One region of the Sphingomonas sp. BL-S-30 genome, then DNA from elsewhere that is predicted to be linked to it. Evidence: riboswitches for the same ligand, from Rfam matches in the RefSeq annotation. Region 1 holds a riboswitch; each other region holds the start of a gene.
What was found. A riboswitch is a leader RNA that binds a small molecule or an ion and turns the genes downstream of it on or off. The one in region 1 is predicted to bind cobalamin.

Region 1 (8,415 bases):
ACGCGCGTCTCCGCCGACCGCTTCGAATCCATCCGGGTGGCGTAGCCGAAGGTCCTGCCGACCGGCTCGCCCGCCAGCATCGCCATGCGCTCGCCCGCCGCGCGCGCGGCCAGGCGGCGCGGCGACAGCAGGAGGATCTCGCCGGTGCACCAGTCCTCGCCGAGCAAGGCAGGCGCCACCGCCGTCGTCTTGCCCGCGCCGGGGGGCGCGACGAGCACGGCGTTCGACCCGACCTGCAACGCGGCGAGCAGGTCGGGCAGTACGGCGTGGATAGGGAGGGAAATCAGCGGAATTCCTGCGTCACGACGATCTCACCGACGATCGCGGCATTGAACGCGGGCAAATCTTCGGCTGGAATCCAATATTCCAGATGCGCGCGACCGCCCGCTTCCTGCGCGGCATGCGCGTCGAGATAGTCCTTCCGCACCTCGAAACGCGTGACATAGCCCGATCCGCTCGCCTTGACGTTCCAGTCGCGCGCGATCTTCACGGCATAGGCTTCGGTCAGCACCGGATAGAAGATCGGCTGTTCGGGCAGGCGCGGAGGAAAAGCCCTGAAACCCGTTTCCTCGATCAGGGCGAGCTCATGCGGCCCGACAGGGCGCCACAAGGTGACTGTCTCGATCTCGTCGCTCATTCTCGATGTCCTAGCATATCGCGGGCAAGCGATGGTACGCCCCTGACAATAGACGGAGAATCGCGTGGCCGATCATAGCCATCATCACGGCCATTCGCACGGGCACTCCCATGGACAGGGCCACAGTCATGGTCATGGTCATGGTCATGGGCATCATGGCCATTCCCATGCGCCCGCTTCGGGCCATGACCGCGCCTTTGCGATCGGTATCGCACTCAATCTGGGTTTCGTCGTCACCGAGGCAGCGTTCGGTTTCGTCGCCGACTCGGTCGCGCTGCTCGCGGATGCCGGTCACAATCTGTCCGACGTGCTCGGGCTGGCGGTCGCCTGGGGCGCGGTGGCGCTGGGCCGCAAGGCAGCGACGAAGCGCTTCACCTATGGGCTCAAGGGCACGACGATCCTCGCCGCGCTGACCAACGCACTGTTGCTGCTCGTCGCGCTCGGCGCGATCGTGCTGGCGGCGGCGCAGCGCATGGCGGCGCCGGCACCGGTCGAGGGCGGCACCGTCGCGATCGTCGCCGCGATCGGCATCGTGGTGAACGTCGCGACCGCCTTGCTGTTCGTGCGGGGAAGCAAGAACGACATCAACATCCGCGGCGCCTTCCTGCACATGGCGGCGGACGCTGCGGTTTCGGCGGGCGTGGTATTGGCCGGGCTCGCCATCCTGTGGACGGGCGAGTTGTGGATCGACCCGATCGTCAGCATCGCGATCGCTGCGTTGATCTTCTGGCAGACCTGGGGTCTGCTGCGCGAATCAGTCGAGATGTCGCTCGGCGCGGTGCCGCGCGGGATCGATTACGACAAGGTGCGCATGTCGCTACGCACCTTGCCCGGCGTAGCGCGGGTCCATCACGTCCATATCTGGCCGATGAGCACGACCGAGACGGTCCTGACCGCGCATCTGGTGATGCCCGATGGTCACCCCGGCGACGCGTTTCTGGGCGAGGCGCAGGACATGCTGAAGCATCGCTTCGACATCGGCCACGCGACGCTGCAGGTGGAGATCATCGGCAGCGAAAGCGATCCGCTGCCCTGCGCGCCCGCGGTGGAAACGTACCGGCACTGATTCAGGCCGGTTCCCGCTGCCGTTCGTCCCGAGTGCCATCCAGCTTGTCGAGATGGCGTATCGAGGGACAGGCGTCACGCGCTCCAACCACGTCTCGATACGAGCCCTCGACAAGCCCGGTCTCTCTCGACACGAACGGCGTGTGGGCAATCCGCCGTCTCAGTAGGCCCGCGCCACCGCGAATTCGACCGCTTCGACCATCGCCGCCTTGGCCTGGCTCGGCGCGAAGCCGCCGATCGCGTCGATCGCGCGCTGGCCATAGTGGCGCGCCCGGGCGAGCGTGTCGTCGACCGCGCGCGTCGAGCGGATCAGCGAGACGGCGTGCGCGAAATCCTCGTCGCTGGAGCGATGCCCCTCGATCGCCGCTTTCCAGAATATGCGGTCCTCGGCGCTGCCGCGCGCATAAGCGAGGATGACGGGCAAGGTGGATTTGCCCTCGCGGAAATCGTCGCCGGCGTCCTTGCCCATCGTGCCCGCGTCCGAGACATAGTCGATCGCGTCGTCGACCAGCTGGAAGGCGATGCCGAGATTGCGGCCATAAGCGTCCAGCGCCATTTCCTCGGCCTCGGGCCGTTCGGCCACCACGGCCGCGATGCGGCAGGCGGCGGCGAACAGGGCGGCGGTCTTCGCGCCGATGATGTCGAGATAGCGCTCCTCGCCGATATCGATGCGGCGCGCGGCGGTGAGCTGATTGACTTCGCCCTCGGCGATGATCGCGCTGGCGCCCGACAGAATCTTCAGCACCTTGAGGCTGCCGTCCTCGACCATCAGCTCGAACGAGCGGCTGAACAGGAAGTCGCCGACCAAGACGCTCGCCGGATTGCCCCAGATCAGATTGGCGGTGCGCTTGCCGCGGCGCAGATCGGACCCGTCGACCACATCGTCGTGCAGCAAGGTGGCGGTGTGGATGAACTCGACCGCCGCGGCGAGGCGGTGGTGCCGCGCGCCGGTATAGCCCAGCAGGCGCGCGCTCGCGAGCGTCAGCATCGGGCGCATACGCTTGCCGCCGCCGGCGATGAGATGCCCGGCCAGCTCCGGAATCAACGGGATCTCGGACTGCATCCGCGACAGGATCACCGCGTTGACGAGATTGAGATCGCCGGCGACAAGCTGCACCATCGGTTCTAGCGACGGCTGGCGCTGGGCATCGAGGCGGTGGATCGTGGCGCTCATGGTGCGTGCGATGTGGCCGTATGACCGGGTAAAGGCAAGCCTTTGCGGGGTTAACGCCCGCCTTTCGGGGTTGCGCGTCGTGCGCGACGTCCGCAAAAGGCCGGGCGAACTGGTGAGGACGGCAAGGTGACCGACGAAACGCTCAGCGGCTATCGCCAGAGCATCGACAATATCGACGCGGCTCTGGTCTTCCTGCTTGCCGAGCGGTTCAAGGTGACTCAGGCGGTCGGCCGCTACAAGGCGACCGCCGGGCTCCCGCCTGCGGACCCGAGCCGCGAGGATGCGCAGATCACGCGGCTGCGCGGGCTGGCCAAACAGGCCGATCTCGATCCCGATTTCTCCGAGAAATTCCTGCGCTTCATCATCGACGAAGTAATCCGTCATCACGAGCGCGTGCGCGACGAGGGCTGACGCCCGTCGTGTCGGGCATGGCCAGCCCGCGATGATAGCGGTATCGATTGCCCGGGGCGCCGCGACGACAAGCGGCGAAGTGGGGATGTCGCATGGCAACACGTATGAACAGTCTGTCCGATCGCCAGGCCTTGTGGGCGTTCATTCTCGGCTGCGCGGCCGTCACGGCGGGGGTAGTGCTCCACATCCCGATGTTCCTGATGGCGAAGGACATGGGCTATCACCTCGCCGGCATGCCGATGGATTCGGGCATGATCTTCGGCATGTTCCTGATCGTCGGGGGCGTGATCGTCGCGGCCTATGGCCTGCTGCCGCGCAATCTCGCGGCACAGCGCGCGGCGGCCGAGGACATCACCATCGCCGCGCCCGAGGATGCCGCGCTCGGCTGGGCGCATTGGCGGCTGATGATCGTGCTGGTCGTCGCGCTGATCATCGATGTGATGAAGCCGGCCTCGCTCGGCTTCACCGTGCCCGGCATGATCGGCGAATATCATGTGCCGCGATCGACCGTGTCGCTGGTGCCGTTCTTCGCGCTGATGGGCACCGTGGTCGGGTCGGTCGTGTGGGGCGTGATCGCCGATATCTATGGGCGCAAGGCCTCGATCCTGCTCTCGGCGGTGATGTTCGTCGGCACCTCGATCTGCGGCGCGATGCCGTCGCTCGCCTGGAATATCGGCATGTGTTTCATGATGGGCGCGGCGGCGGGCGGCATGTTGCCGGTGACATACGCGTTGCTCGCGGAGATGATGCCCAACCGGCATCGCGGCTGGAGCCTGGTGCTGGTCGGCGGGCTCGGCGCGGTCGGCGGCTATTTCGCGGCGAGCGGGCTCTCGGCGGTGCTGCAGCCGATCTTCGGCTGGCGCATATTGTGGCTGGCAAACCTGCCGACCGGGCTCAGCCTCATTCTGCTGGGCGCGCTCATCCCTGAATCGGCCAAGTTCCTCCTCGCCCGGGGGCGCAAGGTGGAAGCGGAAGCAGTGATGCGGCGCTTCGGGGCAACTGTGCGGCGCGGGCCCCCGCCAACGACGACCGGGGTCAACCACGGGCCGCTGACGGGCAGGCGGATGATCGGCAAGCTCACCGCGCTGACCGTGGCCGCACTGACCTGGGGCCTGATCAATTTCGGCCTGTTGCTGTGGCTGCCGGCCGATCTCGTCGCCAAGGGCTATTCAGTCGCGGTGTCGAGCCGGCTGCTGGCGGAAAGCTCGCTGATTGCTTTTCCGACCGTGTTTCTGGCGGCGCTCATGTACAGCCGCTGGAGCACCAAATGGTTGCTCGTCACCATGATCGGCGTGACGCTTGCCGGCTTGCTCGGCGTGCTCAGGCTGGAGCTGGCGGGAACGGGCAGCCCGGTGCTGCCGGTCGCGCTGCTGATCGTCGGCTCGAACGGCATCCTCGCCATCCTGCTGCCCTATACCGCCGAAAGCTTCCCGTTACGTGTGCGCGGCCGGGCGACCGGATGGGTCGCCGCCTGCACCAAGGCCGGCGGGCTGTTTGCGCAAGGACTGAGCATCGCCGCGCTGATCCCGTCCATGGGACTGGCGGCGGTCATCATCATGGCGCCGGCGGTGGTCGCGCTTGGCCTGGTCGCCTGGTTCGGGCGCGAGACGCGCGGCGGTGATCTGCGCCACCTCGACGCATAAAGCGCGAGACGCCGATAACGACGAGGTCGGGCCAGACCTTCGTCACGCCCTACCGCTTGATACGCGGCGTTCCCATGAAATCGCGTTTGCCCAGCTTCACGCCTTGCGCGCGCAGGATCGCATAGGCCGTTGTCGCGTGGAAATAGAAGTTCGGCTGCGAGAAGGAGAGCAGGAAGTTCGCGCCCGTGAAGGGCATGATGGTTTCCCCGAAGGCGAACTGCGTATCGCAGTCCGCCAGGGCGTCGAACGCGTCGCGATCGAGCGCTTTCAGGCTGGTGACCGCCGTCTGCAGGATGCCGTGCAGGCCGGCAAAGTCGGTCGGCCAGGCCGATCGGTCGGGCGAGAAGCTGCCGGCCCGGACCCCCTCGATTCCGCCGACCGAATGGGCGGCGCAGGATTTCACCTGATAGCCGAAGGGCAGCATGTCCGGTGCGAGGCGGGTGTCGATCAGCTCCGCTTCCGTCCTGCCCTGTTCGGCGCAGAATGCCGCCGCCTTGTCGACCAGCGCATCGACCGCGCCCAGGATCTGGAGGTTGGACGGTACGACGGCATCGTAAAGGGAGAAGGACATGGGTTCTGGCTCCGGCTGACGTTGCGGGGCTTATGGAGGCTCGTCATGGTCGCGTCCATGTGCCGTTCGGTATTGAAAGCATCATATAAAGAATTCTTTATATGATGCTTGACGCGCCCGTCGTAACCTCTATCCTGTGATGGTCGAGGTTCTTCGCCCGGTTGCCCGGTCGGAGCTAAGACGGGAAGCCGGTGCGGCCCTTGGGCTTATTCCGGCGCTGCCCCCGCAACTGTGAGCGGTGAGCGGCGGTCCATTTTGCGTCACTGGTCCGGACAAGGGACCGGGAAGGCCGGATCGTCGCATTGACCCGCGAGCCAGGAGACCTGCCTCGTCAGATAACGTCCTCCGGCGGGGTGCCCGGTCAGGCCGCGTGCAACACCGCGCCCCGGCTTGTCATTAGGGCGTGTGCCCGTTGCCGTGCGTCCGGCCTTCACCTTGCCCAACGCAAGGCCAAGACGATGACCATCTCAGTCGCAACCCTCGGTTTCCCCCGTATCGGCCCGCGCCGCGAGCTGAAGTTCGCGCTCGAAAGCTTCTGGTCGGGCAAATCGGATGCCGACGCTCTGTCGCTCGCGGCACAGGGCTTGCGCGCCGCTGCCTGGGCGCGGCAAAGGGCGTTGGGCGCCGACATCATCCCCAGCGGCGACTTCTCGCTCTACGACCATGTGCTCGATACCTCCGCGATGCTCGGCGCGGTGCCGGCGCGCTATGGCTGGAACGGCGGCAAGGTCGGCCTCGACACTTATTTCGCCATGGCGCGTGGGACGCAGAGCGCGAAGAGGCATGAAGGCTGCGCGCATGGGCTGGACAGCACCGCGCAGGAAATGACCAAATGGTTCGACACCAACTATCATTACATGGTGCCGGAACTGAGCGCAGGACAGCAATTCGCGCTGTCGACGAGCAAGGCAGTCGACGAATTTCTCGAGGCCAAGGCACTCGGATACCATACGCGGCCGGTGCTGCTCGGGCCGGTGACCTGGCTGACGCTGGCCAAGGGCAAGGACGTCGCCCCGCTGTCGCTGCTCGAGGCAGTGCTGCCGGTCTATGAGGAAGTGCTGGCGCAGCTTGCACAGGCGGGTGCCGACTGGGTCCAGATCGACGAACCCTGCCTGGTGCTCGACCTCGACGACGATCAGCGCGCGGCGCTGAAGCAAGCGTACAGGCGCCTGTCAGTGAACGGGCCGAAGGTGATGCTCGCGACCTATTTCGGCGCGCTCGGCGACAATCTGGAACTGGCGACCGACCTGCCGGTGCACGGGCTGCATATCGATCTGGTCCGTGCGCCGGAGCAGCTCGAGCCGGTGTGGCAGCGTGCCCGGCCCGACCTGCTGCTGTCGCTCGGCGTGATCGACGGGCGGAACGTCTGGCGGGCCGATCTCGATGCGCTGATCGCGCGGATTGCGCCCGTCGCGGCCGAGCGCAACCTGGTGCTCGCGCCGTCCTGCTCGCTGCTGCACGTGCCGGTCGATCTCACGATCGAGACCGCGCTCGACTCTGAGGTGAAGCAGTGGCTTGCCTTTGCCGTGCAGAAGATCGGCGAATTGTCAGTGCTGGCACAGGCGCTGAACCAGGGCGCCGAGACGGTTGCCGCGCCGCTGGCGCTGGCCCGGGCGGCGGTCGAGTCGCGCAAGACGTCGCCGCTGATCCACAATCCCGCCGTCGCGGCGCGGCTGGCGGCGGTCGATCTCGACATGACCAGGCGGACGTCGCCCTTCGCGGATCGCCGCGTGGCGCAACAGGGGCGGCTGGGCCTGCCGAGCTTCCCGACCACGACGATCGGGTCCTTCCCGCAGACGCCGGAAGTGCGCAAGGCGCGTGCCGCGCACATCAAGGGCGAGATCGACGACCTGGCCTATGAGCAGTTCCTGCGCGTCGAGACCGCCACGACGGTCGAGTGGCAGGAAAAGATCGGCCTCGACGTGCTGGTGCATGGCGAGTTCGAGCGCAACGATATGGTGCAGTATTTCGGCGAGCAGCTATCCGGCTTCGCCTTCACCCGCAGCGCCTGGGTGCAGAGCTATGGCTCGCGCTGCGTGCGGCCGCCGATCTTGTACGGCGATGTCGCGCGGCCGAAGCCGATGACGGTCGAGTGGTGGCGTTATGCCCAGTCGCTGACGAGCAAGCCGATGAAGGGCATGCTGACCGGGCCGGTCACGATCCTCAACTGGTCGTTCGTGCGCGACGACCAGCCACGCTCGCAGAGCTGCCGCGAGATCGCGCTGGCGATCCGCGACGAGGTGATCGACCTGGAGGCGGCTGGCGCGGCGGTGATCCAGATCGACGAGGCGGCCCTGCGCGAAGGGCTGCCGCTGCGCCGCGCCGACTGGCAGGCCTATCTCGACTGGGCGGTCGAATGCTTCCGCCTGACCGCGTCGGGCGTGCGCGACGACACCCAGATCCACACCCATATGTGCTATTCGGAGTTCAACGACATCCTGCCCTCGATCGGCGCGATGGACGCCGACGTCATCTCGATCGAGACCGCCCGGTCGCAGATGGAGCTGCTCGATGCCTTTGCCGATTATGCCTATCCCAACGAGATCGGGCCGGGGGTGTACGACATCCATGCACCGCGCATCCCCGCCGAAGCGGAGATGACGGGGCTGCTGACGCTCGCGGGCAAGCGCCTGCCGGCCGAGCAGCTATGGGTGAACCCCGATTGCGGGCTCAAGACGCGCAAATGGGAGGAAGTTCGCCCGGCGCTGATCGCGATGGTCGCGGCGGCGCAGCGCATGCGCGTGCGGGGTGCCTATGACGCGGCCTGAGACCCCGCTCGAAACGATGCCGGACGAGCAGCCCGCCGTGCGCGTGACGGCGGTGCCGGCCGACGCCAATGTCTATGGCGATATCTTCGGCGGCTGGCTGATGAGCCAGATGGACCTCGCCGCTTCCTCGGTCGCCTCGCGTCACG
Region 2 (8,415 bases), 2.0 Mb from region 1:
GCGCGATGCTGGCTTTGGTGCCCTATTCCGGCCGGATCCTCGTCCAAGGCACGGACGCCGCATCGATGACGCGCGTCGAGCTCGCCCGACAGCTCGCCTATCTGCCGCAAGGCCAGACCCTGCACTGGCCGCTGTCCGTCGAGCGGCTGGTCGGGCTCGGTCGCCTGCCGCATCTCGGCCCCATGTCGCGGATCGGGGCGCATGACGCCGCCGCGATCGATCGCGCGATGGAACGGGCGGACGTGCTGTATCTGCGCGAGCGGGTCGCCACCGAACTTTCCGGCGGCGAGCGCGCCCGCGTCCTGCTCGCCCGCGCGCTCGCGGTGCAGGCGCCTGCGTTGATCGCGGACGAACCGCTCGCGAGCCTCGATCCCGGCCATCAGATCGATGTGATGGAGTTGCTCCAGGGCGAGGCCCGTGCCGGCGCCCTGGTGATTGCGGTGCTGCACGATCTCACCATGGCGGCGCGCTATTGCGACCGGTTGGTGCTGATCGATGGCGGCACGCTGGTCGGGGATGGCACGCCCGCCGAGGTGCTCACCCCGGCTAATCTCCGACAAGTCTATGGTATCGACGCGCGCGTCGAGCTGGGTGGCGACTGGCCGTCAATTACGACGCTGGGGCGGAGCAGGCCATGAGCGACGCGGCCTTCTACCGCGAGCAGGGATACGCGACGGTACCGCTGTTCGATCCCGCGCTGGTCGAAGCTGCCCAGGCGGACATCGCGGAGCATATCGACCGCGTCTCGCGCGCGCTCTATTTGCCTTTCGAGCAGAGCTGTCCCGATGCTCCGCTCGACGAGCGGCTCGACCGGATCTTCGCGACCGACCAGAGCCAGGCCAATCTCCTGCGTATCGCGATCTGCACCGACGCGCATCGCGGGCCCCGGCTTCAGGCAATCGCCAATGATCCGCGCCTGCTCGCCCAGGCCGAGCGGATCAGCGAACGCTCCCTCTCCGGCTCGGTCGTTCGCGTGCGGGCGAGCATTGCGAGCTTTCCCGAGCATCGCCATGCCTGGCATTCCGATGTGGCGCGCGACGACGGCACCTCCTGTGGCAATGTCTGGACCACGGCGTGGATTCCGCTGAGCGACGCCGGACCCGACAATGGCGGACTCGAACTCATTCCCGGCCGCCGCCCGGAACCGCTTGCCCGCCTGACCGACAAGGGCTTCGAGATCCCCGACGAGGCGATCGCCGGCCTGCCCCGGCTCCAGCCCGAATGCCCGGCCGGTACCGTGTTGCTGCTCGACCGCTTCACCCCGCATCGTACCCTTCCCGCGGGCCCCGCGCGCTTCGCGCTGGTCGTCTGGATGAAAGCGGCCTGACCGCGACGCTGCACCGCAGCGATTGCCTTGGCCGTGCGCAATGCGTATGGCCCACCTTGCGACAGGTTCCCTGGAGACGGGGATTAAAATGGGAACGGGAAGAACCCGGCTGCCCCTGCAACTGTAAGCGGCGAGCCACCGGCCATATGCCATTGGGAGCGATCCCGAGAAGGCGGCCGGACCGGCATAGACCCGCGAGCCAGGAGACCTGCCCGTCGCGGTCGTCCTTCGTGCGGACAGGGTGTTCCGGGCGGACGGGGGTAAACCCGAGCGACGACGATAACGACCGCGCGCGCGCGGCCGATGTCGCTTGCCTGGAACGGCTCGGCATCGGTCGCGCGACCCGCGGCACTGTCGAATAAGGGTTTGCATGTTGAAATTCGTTTTCCGCGTTACCGTCTCCATCGCTGCGCTCGGCGCGGCCTCCACCGCCTATGCCCAGCAAGCGCCGGCGCCCGACGCGGCCGCCGATGCGGACGCCGGCGAGATCGTCGTCACCGCCATGCGCGTCCCGACCCCGGCGGATCAGGTCGCCGCTTCGGTGACCGTGCTCGACACGACCGCGATCGACCGCAGCCAGGACATCGGCGTCAGCGAGTTGCTGCTGCGCACGCCTGGGGTGAGCATCTCGCGCAACGGCGGCTATGGCACCTCGACCTCGGTGCGCATCCGCGGCGCCGAGACCGACCAGACCGTGGTGGTGATCGACGGCGTCAAGCTCAACGACCCGTCCTCGACTGGCGGCGGCTATAATTTCGCCAATCTGCTGGTCGGCGACGCCTCGCGGATCGAAGTGCTGCGCGGCCCGCAGTCGATCCTGTGGGGCAGCCAGGCGATCGGCGGCGTGGTCAATGTCGTGACCGCGATGCCGGAAAAGGCGCTGGAGGGAAGCTTCGATATCGAGACGGGTTCGCGCGAGACGGTCAGCGCGCGTGCCGCGATCGGCGGCAAGACCGGACCCGTTACCTGGCGGTTCGGCGGCCAGACCTTCACCACGGGTGGCATCTCGGCCATCGCTCCGGCGTTTGGTGGCAAGGAAGCGGACGGTTATGCCAATCAAAACGCGTCGGCACGCGTAGAGGTCGCCGTGGCAAGCAACATCAGCCTCGACCTGCGTTCCTATTATTCGAGCGGCCGCACCGACATCGACGCGACGACCGGCGATACGCCCGAGTATTCGCTCAACAAGGAATTCGTCGGTTATGCCGGCGCCAATATCGACCTGCTCGGTGGCCGGTTCCGCAACCGCTTCGGCTATGGCTACACCAACACCGATCGCGAAAACTACAATCCGAGTCGGGCGCGACCGCAGACCTTCGATGCCGCCGGCCGCAACGAGCGCCTCGAATATCAGGGCACCTTCGCGATCGCCAAGGGCTGGACCCTGCTCGCCGGTGCCGAGAATGAGCGCTCGCGTTTCCGCAGCGTGTCGCCGCCCGCATCGCTGGCCACGCCCGTGCCGGCGCCGGCAATCGGCAAGGCCGAGATCACCAGCTTCTATGCACAATTGAGCGCGCAGCCGTTCAAGGGCGTGACGCTGACTGGCGGTGTGCGCAACGATGATCACAGCCGCTTCGGCAGCAAGACGCTGTTCCAGGCCGGCGGCGTGCTTAACCTCGAGACCGGCACGACACTGCGCGCGAGCTATGGCGAAGGCTTCAAGGCGCCGACGCTCTATCAACTCTTCTCCGAGTTCGGGAACAGAACGCTCAACCCGGAACAGGCCCATGGCTGGGAGGCGAGTGTCGAGCAGCATCTGTTCGGCCGCCATGTCAGCCTGAGCGGGACCTATTTCGAGCGCAAGACCAGCGACCAGATTATCTTCAACAGCTGCACCGCCACCTCGACCCTGCCTTTGTGCTTCCAGCCCGGCTCGACGACCCGCCGCTCGGGCTATTACCAGAATGTCTCGCGCGCCGAGGCACACGGGATTGAGGCGCAGGCGGCAGCCAGTTTCGGCGCCTTCACGATCGACGGCAATTACAGTTGGACCGTGGCCGAGGACCGCTCGCCGGGCACCGCCACTTTCGGCAAATGGTTGCCGCGCCGGCCGCGCGATACCGCCAACGGCTCGGTCAGCTATCGCTTCCCGTTCGGCCTCACGACCGGCGCCGCAGTCCGCTGGTCGGGCAAGAGCTACGACAATGCCTCGAACGCACAGGTGCTCGATCCCTACACGCTGGTCGATCTGCGCGCCGAATTCGAGGTCACGCCGCGGTTCAAGCTGTTCGCGCGCGCCGAGAATGTGTTCGACGAGCAATATATGACTACCTATCGCTACGGCACGCTCGGCCGCAGCATCTATGCCGGCATTCGGGGGAGGTTCTGATGACCAATGCGATTTCGGCCCGCAACGCCTCGACGCTCTGGATCGTGCTGCTGACCGCAGCGAGCACCGCGACCACGCTGGCGCTCGCCTGCGCAACGCCCTTTCCCGCGCTCGCGGCGCTCGCCGCGGTGCACATGCGCCAGCGCGACGGCGTCGCCCTGATGCTGCTCGCCTGGCTCGCCAGCCAGGTCGTTGGCTTCACGATGCTCCACTATCCGCATGATCCCAGGACGCTTGCCTGGGGTGCCGCGCTCGCTACCGCCGCCGTCGCGTCGGCGCTGGGCGCTTATGCGGCACTGCGGGCGGTCGAACGCGCGCCGGTCCTGGTCCGGCTGGCGGTCGCCTATGCCGCAGCGTTCCTCGCCTTCAAGGCGGCCGTGCTGGTCTGGTCCTTCTTCCTCGGCGGCGTCGCCACCACGTTCAATCCGGGCATCCTGCTCAACCAGCTGCTGCGCAACGGCGCGATCCTGGTCGGTCTCTACCTGCTCTATCGGGTGCTGGTTGCGCTCGGCGTGCCCGCACCGCGGCGCGGGGCGGCTGTCGCATGACCGTGAAGCAGGAGCGCGAGCGATGCTGACCCGTGTCGAGGACGGGCCGGCGGTCGTCGCCTGCAACACCTGCAGGCATTCGACCGAAGCGCGCGAGGATGCCGAGGGCGTGCGCGGCGGCCAGAAGCTGGTCGCGGCGCTGCGCGCGGTGAAGGAAGGCGATCCTCGTTATGCCGGTGTCGCGGTGCAGGAGATGCCGTGCCTGTTCGCATGCCAGGACTTCTGTACCGTCCATCTGCGCGCACCCAGCAAGGTCGGCTATGTGCTCGGCCGCTTCACGCCTGACGAGGACGCGGCGCGCGCGATCCTCGACTATGCCGTCGAATATGCCGCGAGCGAGCATGGCCGTGTGCCGTTCAAGAATTGGCCACAGGGCGTGAAGGGCCATTTCATCACCCGCACCCCGCCTCCGGGATTCGTTGCCGAATGACCCCATTTCCCTCTCCTGCCGCCTTCCGCGCCGCGCTCGCCGCCCTCTCCTCGCCCGACGAGAATGCTATCGCAGCGGCTCGTGCCCGACAGGCCGAGCTGACCAAGCCCGCGGGTTCGCTCGGCCGGCTCGAAGAGCTCGCGGTCTTTGTCGCGGGCTGGCACGGCAATTCCCGCCCGCGGATCGATCGAGCGCGCGCCGCAATCTTCGCCGGCAATCACGGGGTGACGGTGCACGGGGTCAGCGCTTTTCCCCCAAGCGTCACCGCACAGATGGTCGCGAATTTCCAGACCGGTGGCGCTGCGATCAACGCGCTCTCCCAGGCCTCGGGGCTCGAACTCCAGGTGACCGGGCTCGACCTCGACACGCCGACTGCGGATTTCACGGTCGCGCCGGCAATGACCGAGACAGAATGCCTCGCGGCGCTGAATGTCGGCGCCGTGAATGTCGCCGAAGATCTCGATCTGCTCACGGTCGGTGAGATGGGTATCGGCAACTCGACCGCCGCCGCGGCGCTCAGCGCGCGCAGCTTCGGCGGTGCCGTCGCCGACTGGGTCGGCCCGGGTACGGGCGTCGATGCCGAAGGCATCGCCCGCAAGATCCGCGTTGTCGAAACTGCCCTCGCCTTTCACGCCGACGCGCCAGGCGATGCGTTCGAGACGCTGCGCCGGGTCGGCGGGCGCGAGATCGTCGCGATTGCTGGTGCCGTGCTGCGCGCCCGCCAGCTCAGCATCCCGGTGGTGCTCGACGGCTTCATCAGCAGTTCCGCGATCGCGCCGCTTGCAGCCGACAACCCTGCGATCACCGCGCATTGCATTGCCGGCCATTGCTCGGCCGAGCCCGGCCATGCACGGTTGCTGGCGACGCTCGGGCTCGACCCGATCTTGTCGCTCGGCATGCGGCTCGGCGAAGGAAGCGGCGCAGCGGTCGCCGTCGGCGTGATCCGTGCCGCGCTCGCCGCGCACGACCAGATGGCGACCTTCGCCGAAGCCCAGGTCTCCGCCTCGCTGTGAATCCCTTCGCGCTCCATCTGCTGCGCCATGGCGCCCCGGCCCAGCCGGGCAGGCTGATGGGACGCACGGACGAAGCATCGTCACCCGAGGGCATTGCCGCGTGCGTCGATCAGGCGAGTGACCTGGGCCTGGAACGCCTGGTAACCTCCGACCTTCAGCGCGCGCACTGTGCCGCCAATGCGATCGCACGCGCAAGCGGGGTTGCAGCCACGATCGATCCGCGCTGGCGCGAGCTTGATTTCGGCGACTGGGACGGCAAGGCGGCGAGCGACGTCGATGCCGCCGCGCTCGGCCGGTTCTGGGAAGACCCCGACGCCAACCCCCCGCCCGGCGGCGAGCGCTGGTCAGCCCTGGTCGCGCGGGTCGGGAGAGCCCTTGGCGCGCTGGAGCCGGCCACCACCCTCGTGGTGACGCATGGCGGCGCGATCCGCGCGGCGCTGCACCTGTTGTGCGGCTTCGAACAGCGCCAGCTCTGGGCGTTCGACCTTCCGTATAACGTGCTCGTCTCGCTCCGGGTGTGGCCGGGCGAACAGCCGAGCGCACAGATAGTGGGGGTCTACCCGTGAAGGGGCTGATCATCGCGATCCAGTTCCTGACGCGTCTGCCAACGCCGCGCCTCTCGGTCAGCAGCGAAGAGTTCGCTGCGTCGATGCGCTGGTTCCCGACGGTCGGCCTCCTCGTCGGCGTCATCGTCGCCGGCGGTGCCTGGGCCGGCGCACGCGTCGATCCCTGGACGGGTGCGCTGCTCGGGCTCGCGCTGTGGGTCTTCGTTACCGGCGCGCTGCATCTCGACGGCCTCGGCGACGTCACCGATGCCTGCGGAGCGGCGCACAAGGACCGCGAGCGCGTCCTCGCCGTGCTCGCCGATCCGCATCTCGGCAGCTTTGGTGCCGTGGCGATCGGCGTCCAGCTCCTCGCCAAGCTGGTGCTGTTGCACGGGCTGGTCGATCTCGGCGCCTGGCCGGCAATTGCGCTGGTGCCGTTCGCAGCGCGGATCGGCCCGCTGCTCTGGTCACGCTGGCTGCCCGATCTTCATTCCGGCCTCGCCTCGCGCTTCCGCAATGTGGCGCGGCCGATCGACTTCGCGATCTGGGGCCTGCTCCTGCTGGTCGCGGCCTGGGTCTCCCCGAGCCTGCTGACGACTCCGCTCTTCCTGTTCGGTTGGGGCGCCTGGCTCCGCGCCAGGCTCGGCGGAATTTCGGGCGACGGCCATGGTGCGGGGATCGAGATCACCGAAAGCGGCCTGCTGCTCGCCGCGCTGATTCTGGCCAGGCTCATATGAGTGCGAGCTGGACCTGGCATGGCGGCGGACTCGAAGCGGCGCGGCGGCATTTCGGCGGGAGCGACTGGCTCGACCTTTCTACGGGCATCAACCCGCATCCCTGGCCTGTCGTGAATGCGCCTGCGATCGACTGGCAGCGCCTCCCCGAGGCCCATGCGCTCGCCGAGCTCGAAGCCGCCGCGGCGGCCAGCTTCGGCCTCGATCCGCGCCATGTCTGCGCGGTGCCGGGCACCGAGGTTGGCCTTCGCTTCGCCGGTAGCCTGATCGGCGGCCCGGCCCGCTCTCTCGGACCGACCTACCGCACGCATGGTGAGATGATCGCCGGCACGCCGATCGCGCTCGATGATCTAGATGCCCATGACGGGACGCTCATCCTGGCCAATCCCAACAACCCTGATGGCCGCGTGCTCGCGCCCGACCGCCTGGTCGAACTGTCCGACCACCGCGCGGACGCCGCATGGTTGCTGCTCGACGAAGCCTTTGCCGATGTCGATCCGGCGCTCAGCATCGCCGGTGCGATCACCGACGCACGCCGGCTCGTCATCTTCCGTTCCTTCGGCAAGTTCTTCGGCCTTGCCGGGGTGCGGCTCGGTTTCGTGCTCGGGCCTGCCGGGCTCATCGCGAAAGTCCGCAGCTCGCTGGGCGCCTGGCCGGTATCCGCCGCGGCAATCACGATCGGCACCGCCGCCTATCGCGACGCGGCGTGGATTGCCGAGACCCGCACCCAGCTGAAACAGGATGCCGCCGCGCTCGACGCGGTGCTCGCCAGGGCCGGGTACGAGACTATCGGCGCCTGTCCGCTGTTCCGCCTCATCAACGCTGCGGACGGCATGCAGCTGTTCGAGCAGCTCGCCTGCCACGCTATCCTTACCCGCCCTTTCGCCGACCAGCCGCAATGGCTGCGCATCGGCCTCCCGACGACCGACGACGCACTGGCGCGGCTGGAAGTGGCGCTCGGCCGTGGCTGAACCGGTGACGCTCGCTGCGCTGGCACTGGATGCGGCGATTGGGTGGCCGGGCGCACTCTATGCCCGTATCGGCCACCCGGTCGGCTTCTTCGCCTGGCTGATCCAGGCCTGCGAGAGACGCTGGAACCGGGATGAACGCAGCTTCGAGATCCGACGCCTGCTTGGCATTGCGACCGTCCTGCTCCTGATCGTCCCGATTGGCGGAGCGTCCTGGATCGCTCAGCACCTGCTGCTGAGCCATCTCGGCGCCTGGGGCTGGCTTGCGGTGGCCCTGCTCGCCTGGCCCGCTTTGGCCCAGCGCAGCCTGTTCGACCATGTCCGCCCCGTCGCGAGGGCCCTTGCCGCCAACGACCTGCCCAACGCGCGCCGCTCGGTCGGCATGATCGTCGGCCGCGACACTGCTGCGCTGGACGAGACCGGCGTGGCCCGCGCTGCGATCGAAAGCCTCGCCGAGAGCTTCTGCGACGGGGTTACGGCGCCCTTTTTCTGGCTGCTGCTGTTCGGCCTGCCCGGCGTCT
Region 3 (5,690 bases), 2.0 Mb from region 1:
CGGCGATCTCGAACGCGCCCTTATAGCCGTGGCGCATCACGCCGGCGATCCATTTGGGATTGGTGACGCGGGCGCGGACGACGCGGCCAATCTCGTCCTCGAGCGTGCGCACGACCGGGCGCTCGGGGCGGCTATGGTCGTTATGATAGCTGAGCGGCTTGCTGCCCTTGAGATGCTCGACCGCCGCGGCGATGCCGCCCTCGAACTGATAATAATCGTCGCTGTCGAGCAGGTCGTGCTCGCGATTGTCCTGGTTTTGCACGACGGCATCGGCCTGGGTAAGGCGCTCGGCGAACAGGTCGCGCTCGGCATCCCCCTCGACCCCGGCGCCATAGGCATAGCTGCCCCAGTCGAGATAGACGTCGGCGAGATCGGCGCGGCTATGCCACAGCCGTTCGTCGATCATCGCCTGGAGGCCCGCGCCATAAGCGCCGGGCTTCGACCCGAATACGCGGAAGCCGGCACGCAGCGTTGCGGCCTTGGGCTCGACGCCCCGATCGATCAGCCTGGCCGTCTCGAGCCGGTGGCGCGCGGCGGCGGGATTGTCATGGTCGCTTTCGTCGAGCGCCATCACCGCGCGCGCCGCGCTGTCGATCAGGTCGATCTGCTCGGGGAAGGCGTCGCGGAAGAAGCCCGACACGCGGAAGGTGACATCGACGCGCGGGCGGCGAAGCTCGGTCACCGTCATCATTTCGAACCCGATCACCCGGCCCGAGGTCCAGTCCCAGCGCGGCCGCACGCCCATCAGCGCCAGCGCCTGGGCGATGTCGTCGCCGCCGGTGCGCATGTTCGCAGTGCCCCACGCGCTGAGCGCCATGGCTCTGGGATAAGCACCCTCGCGCTGGAGATAGTCGTCGACCAGCAATTGCGCGGAGCGCTGGCCGAGATCCCAGGCGGTCGCGGTCGGGACTGAGCGCGTATCGACCGAATAGAAGTTGCGCCCGGTCGGCAGCACGTCGGGCCGTCCCCGGGTGGGAGCGCCCGAGGGGCCGGGCGCGATGAAGCGCGCATCGAGGCCGGCGAGCAGCGCGGACTGTTCGGCATCGCCACAGGCGTCGACCCGCGCGGCGAGATCGCCGAGCACGGCCTGCAATACCGTCGCTGACGCGGGCCCCGGGGCTTCCATGCCCTCGACCAGCGCGATCGCCAGCAGTTCGAGGCGCTCGACGGTGTCCCCGAACGTCCGCCACAGGTCATTCGATATCTCAGCAAGCGGCGCCGGTTTCGGTCCGTCCCAGACATCGCCCATGATGCAATCGAGCGGATCGAAGCCGAGCCGCAGATCGTCCGCCATCGATCGCAGCAGCGAGGCCTGGCCGGGACTGTCATAGCCGCGCGGGGTGCGCGACAGCGCGATCAGCAGGTCGGTGCGCAGCCGGCCTTCGGGCGAGCGGGTGAAGATGTGCAGCCCGTCGCGGATCTGCATTTCCTTCAGCTCGCACAGATAATTGTCGAGCGCGGCGAGCGCATCGTCGCCATCGCCGACCGCGCCGGCATCGGTATCGAGACCCTGCGAGCGCGCGAGGTTGAGAATCTCGCCCTTGAGATGCGCGATCCGGCGCGGGTCCATGCCGGCGGCGAGATAATATTCGTCGACCAGCGCTTCGAGCTGCTTGAGCGGCCCATAGCTTTCCGCACGGGTCAGCGGCGGGGTGAGGTGGTCGACGATCGCTGCGCCGATCCGGCGCTTGGCCTGGGTGCCCTCACCGGGATCGTTGACGATGAACGGGTAGAGTTGCGGCACCGGGCCGGCGCAGATCTCGGGAAAGCACGTCTCGGACAGCGCCAGTGCCTTGCCCGGCAGCCATTCGAGATTGCCGTGCTTGCCGACATGGACGACTGCATGCGCGCCGAAATGCCGGTTCAGCCAGAAATGGAAGGCGAGATAGGCGTGTGGCGGCACCAATGCCGGATCGTGATAGGTCGCCTTGGGATCGACATTATAGCCGCGCGCCGGCTGGACCGCGACCGCGATATTGCCGAACCGGTGCACCGCGAGGCGGAAAGCACCGTCCCGCACGAACGGGTCTGCCTCGGCTGCGCCCCAGCGCTCGCTCACCGCGTTGCGCACGGCCTGGGGCAGGGTGTCGAAGGCTTGGGCATAGTCGGCGATCGCCAGTGCGATCTCGCCCGGCCGGTCGATCGAATCGAGCGCATTGGTGACGCCCGCCAGCATCGTGTCCATCAGCGCGACACCGTCGGTGGGCGCTGCGCCGATCGCGTAGCCTGAACCGCCGAGTGCGGCGAGGATCGCCGCCGCGCTGGCTGGCGTGTCGAGGCCGACGCCGTTGCCGATCCGGCCGTCGCGATTGGGGTAGTTGGCGAGGACCAGCGCGATCCGGCGTTCCGCTGCCGGCGTTCGGCGCAACCTCGCCCAATTGGCGGCGAGTCGGGCGACGAAGGCGACCCGGTCGGGAGCAACCCTGGGCACGATGATGCCGCATTCGGTGCGCGCGTCGAACCGCTCGGCGGCCTTGAACGCGACCGCGCGGCTGAACAGCCGGCCGTCGATTTCGGGCAGCGCGACGTTCATCGCGAGATCGCGCGGGCCGAGACCGCGTGGGGAGTCTGTCCAGGCCGATTGCTCGACACCGGCGAACACGGTCTGGAGGATCACGCAGTCCGCGGTCTCCAGTACGCCGCCGATCCTGTTCTCGCCCGGCGACGATGCGGCGAACGAGGTGGCGTTGAGGATGACGTCGGGCCGCAGTTCCGTAATCAGCCCGCGCAGCCAGTCGACCGCGAACGGTTCGCGCAGCGCCCGGACATAGACCGGGGCGACGTTCAGGCCCTGCGCCTCGAGTTCGGCGACCATGGCATCGACCGCGTCGAGCGTGCCGGCGATAGTCAGGGCGCGGTAGAAGACGAACAGGGCGACAGGCCGTCCTTCGGTCCAGCGCGCATGCAGATCGGCCAGGGCAGGGCGATCGACCCCCTTCACATACAATCCCGCATCGGCAACCGGAACCGGATCGTCGGGTGTGCCGATGTCTCGGGCGATCAGGCGAGCGGCGGTGCGCAGGAAACCGATTGCGTTGGCGACCCCGCCCTGGCGCAGATAGTCGCGCAGCCGGGCACAGGTCTCGGGCGGCAGGGTCGAGGCGGCGTCGAGCGCCGGATCGTCCTCGCGTCCATCGGCGATCGCGGCGAAGGCGATGCCGTGCGCGCGGGCAACCGCGGCGATCTCGTCGATCCCATAGGGCCAATAGGCCTTGCCGCCGAGCAGGACGACGCAGACGAACTTCGCCTTCGCGATCACCTTCTCGACATAGAGATCGACCGAATAGGGATGCTTGAGCTGGAGCAGGTTCGCCAGCCGGATACGCGGCGCGCCATCGCCCAGCGCCTCGGCCGCCCGCGCGAAACACGCCAGCTCGCTATCCGCCACGGTCAGGAACACGATATCGCCCGGCGACTGGTCGAGGTCGATTGCCTCGTCGCCGTTCGAAACCGTCCCCGGCGTGGCGGACAGCAGATGCATCAGCCGAGGACGCTCGCGAGTTCGGTTTCGATTCCCGCGCGGTCCAGCCCCTTCTGGCCGATCACCACCAGCTGAGTGCGGCGCGCTTCTTCGGGCTTCCACGCGCGATCGAAGAAATGCTGGACGCGCGGGCCGACCGCCTGGATGACGAGGCGGCTGGGCTTTCCCGCGACCGCGACCATGCCCTTGACGCGCAGTACATCGTGTTTGGCGATGACCTCGCCCAGCCGGGCGACGAGCGCGTCGAGATCGGCAACTTCACCGCCGGTCGCGACGAAGCTGTCGAAATCGTCGTGATCATGCTCCTCGCCATCGTCGATATGCGACTTGCGCGAATCGAGATCGTCCTCGGCTGCCGCGGTGATGCCGAGCAACGCGGCGATATCGACCGCGCCGTGATCGGCGCGCACGATCCGTACGCCGGGCCGCGTCTCCGCGTCGACCAGCGCCTCGACCCGCGCAAGCGTCTCGGCATCGACCAGGTCGGTCTTGTTGAGCACGACCATGTCGGCACAGCCGAGCTGCTCCTCGAACAGCTCCTCCAGCGGCGAATCATGGTCGAGATTGGGGTCGGCCGCGCGTGCAGCCGCCAGTGCCGCCTCGTCGGTGGCGAAGCGTCCGGCCGCGACCGCATCGGCATCGATCAGCGCGATGACGCCGTCGACGGTCGCACGGGTGCGGATGTCCGGCCATTGGAACGCCTTGACCAGCGGCTTGGGGAGCGCGAGCCCGCTGGTCTCGATGATGATGTGCTCGGGCGGGTTGGGCCGGTCGAGTAGCTTCTGCATCGTCGGCAGGAAGTCGTCGGCGACGGTGCAGCAGATGCAGCCATTGGCCAGCTCGACGATGTCATCTTCCGGGCAGGCCTCGTCATTGCAGCCCTTGAGCAGCTCGCCATCGACGCCGATATCGCCGAACTCGTTGATCACGAGCGCGATGCGACGCCCCTGCGCATTCTCCAGCAGATGGCGGATCAGCGTGGTCTTGCCGGCCCCCAGAAATCCGGTGATGACGGTAGTGGGCACTTTGCTCACGCTGCTTCTCCTTCTTCGACGTCGACAGGTGCGCGATCATGGATCGCACGCCAATGGGAAACTCTTGCGTCGCCCGCAGCCGCGAGGCGCCGCGCACGATCCGCGAAGGCGTCATGAGCAACATCGGTGGCGGGGGCGTGCCGTTCGCCTGGGCGAACGGTCGATGCACGACGACGGGCGGACGCCAAAAGCACCCGGCACCATGCACCGATGCGGCCCCAGCCGCATGGTTCGTCGCTCAGACGGAGTTCCGTGCCTTGGCCATTCCCTGGACCAGGGCAAGAGCGACCGGTGCGCTGGCAGGTCTCCTGGCTCGCGGGTCATAGCTTGATGCACGGCCTTCCCAGGCCTTCGCGCTCTCGCGCGATCGGCCCAGTGGCTTGCCTCTCGAAGAGAGGCGGTGTGCATCGCGCTCGCCGCTTACAGTTGCAGGGACAGCCGCGGAGTTGGGCGGCTGAAGCCGTCCGCACCGCATTCCCGATTAAGCCCCTTTCGGGGCACCGGCGCGATCACGAGGCGCGGGGGCAACCCCGTTCCTCAAGCGCGCCAATAGGCGGTTGCCAACCCATCGGCAAGATATGGAGATTTCTTTATCCGCTGCCGGTGACCGGGCCGAGCGACTGCAACCGCCAGATGCGATTGAACGACAAGACCGTCACCGAGAGGGGCGCGACATCGATCCGCCACGTCGCGCCGATCGGCAGCGACAGGGCAGCGGCGATCGCCGCGCGCACCACGGCCGGGTGAGTGATCGCCAGCACGGGCACATCCCGTCCGGCCTGGCTGGCGAGCCACTCGGCGACACGCACGCTGACCGCCGCCATCGTCTCGCCGCCGGACGCGCCCGCCCCGGGATCGGCGATCCATGCGGCAGCAGCCTCGGGATCGGCGGCATTGATCTCGGCAAGGCTTTTCCCGCTCCAGTCGCCATGATCGATATCGCCGAGCGCCGCATCGATATCGGCGGTCAGACCAAGCGCTTCCGCCGTCTGGCGCGCGGCCGACGCCGGGCTGGTGGCGACACGCCGTGGGGAGGGCCCCGGGATGCGCAGGCCGGTCGCTGCGCGCAGCCCCCCCGTGTCGAGCGGCTCGGCGGGATCGGCGAACCCGCCGACGCGGCTCATGGCGGTGGCGGCATGGCAGAGCAGGGTCAGTCGCGTGGCCAGGCGGGCCTC

Region 2: another riboswitch for cobalamin. It lies ahead of ACZ1I5_RS13865 (TonB-dependent receptor plug domain-containing protein); the one in region 1 lies ahead of metE (5-methyltetrahydropteroyltriglutamate--homocysteine S-methyltransferase).
Region 3: another riboswitch for cobalamin. It lies ahead of cobW (cobalamin biosynthesis protein CobW); the one in region 1 lies ahead of metE (5-methyltetrahydropteroyltriglutamate--homocysteine S-methyltransferase).

Annotation. Positions count from the first base shown of each region.
Region 1 is NZ_CM145481.1:5,025,247-5,033,661, forward strand. Features, by position in the region: gene hrpB (ATP-dependent helicase HrpB) at 1-287, opposite strand, end outside; gene ACZ1I5_RS23600 (hypothetical protein) at 284-637, opposite strand; gene ACZ1I5_RS23605 (cation diffusion facilitator family transporter) at 702-1,703, shown strand; gene ACZ1I5_RS23610 (polyprenyl synthetase family protein) at 1,863-2,876, opposite strand; gene ACZ1I5_RS23615 (chorismate mutase) at 3,003-3,287, shown strand; gene ACZ1I5_RS23620 (MFS transporter) at 3,380-4,930, shown strand; gene ACZ1I5_RS23625 (DUF1993 domain-containing protein) at 4,980-5,501, opposite strand; cobalamin riboswitch at 5,631-5,846, shown strand; gene metE (5-methyltetrahydropteroyltriglutamate--homocysteine S-methyltransferase) at 5,960-8,269, shown strand; gene ACZ1I5_RS23635 (acyl-CoA thioesterase) at 8,256-8,415, shown strand, end outside.
Region 2 is NZ_CM145481.1:2,990,556-2,998,970, forward strand. Features, by position in the region: gene ACZ1I5_RS13855 (ABC transporter ATP-binding protein) at 1-638, shown strand, start outside; gene ACZ1I5_RS13860 (phytanoyl-CoA dioxygenase family protein) at 635-1,327, shown strand; cobalamin riboswitch at 1,374-1,557, shown strand; gene ACZ1I5_RS13865 (TonB-dependent receptor plug domain-containing protein) at 1,698-3,656, shown strand; gene ACZ1I5_RS13870 (hypothetical protein) at 3,656-4,204, shown strand; gene ACZ1I5_RS13875 (DUF1636 domain-containing protein) at 4,227-4,634, shown strand; gene cobT (nicotinate-nucleotide--dimethylbenzimidazole phosphoribosyltransferase) at 4,631-5,647, shown strand; gene ACZ1I5_RS13885 (histidine phosphatase family protein) at 5,644-6,213, shown strand; gene ACZ1I5_RS13890 (adenosylcobinamide-GDP ribazoletransferase) at 6,210-6,929, shown strand; gene ACZ1I5_RS13895 (aminotransferase class I/II-fold pyridoxal phosphate-dependent enzyme) at 6,926-7,897, shown strand; gene cbiB (adenosylcobinamide-phosphate synthase CbiB) at 7,890-8,415, shown strand, end outside.
Region 3 is NZ_CM145481.1:2,981,362-2,987,051, reverse strand. Features, by position in the region: gene cobN (cobaltochelatase subunit CobN) at 1-3,481, opposite strand, end outside; gene cobW (cobalamin biosynthesis protein CobW) at 3,481-4,515, opposite strand; cobalamin riboswitch at 4,797-5,035, opposite strand; gene ACZ1I5_RS13820 (histidine phosphatase family protein) at 5,106-5,663, opposite strand.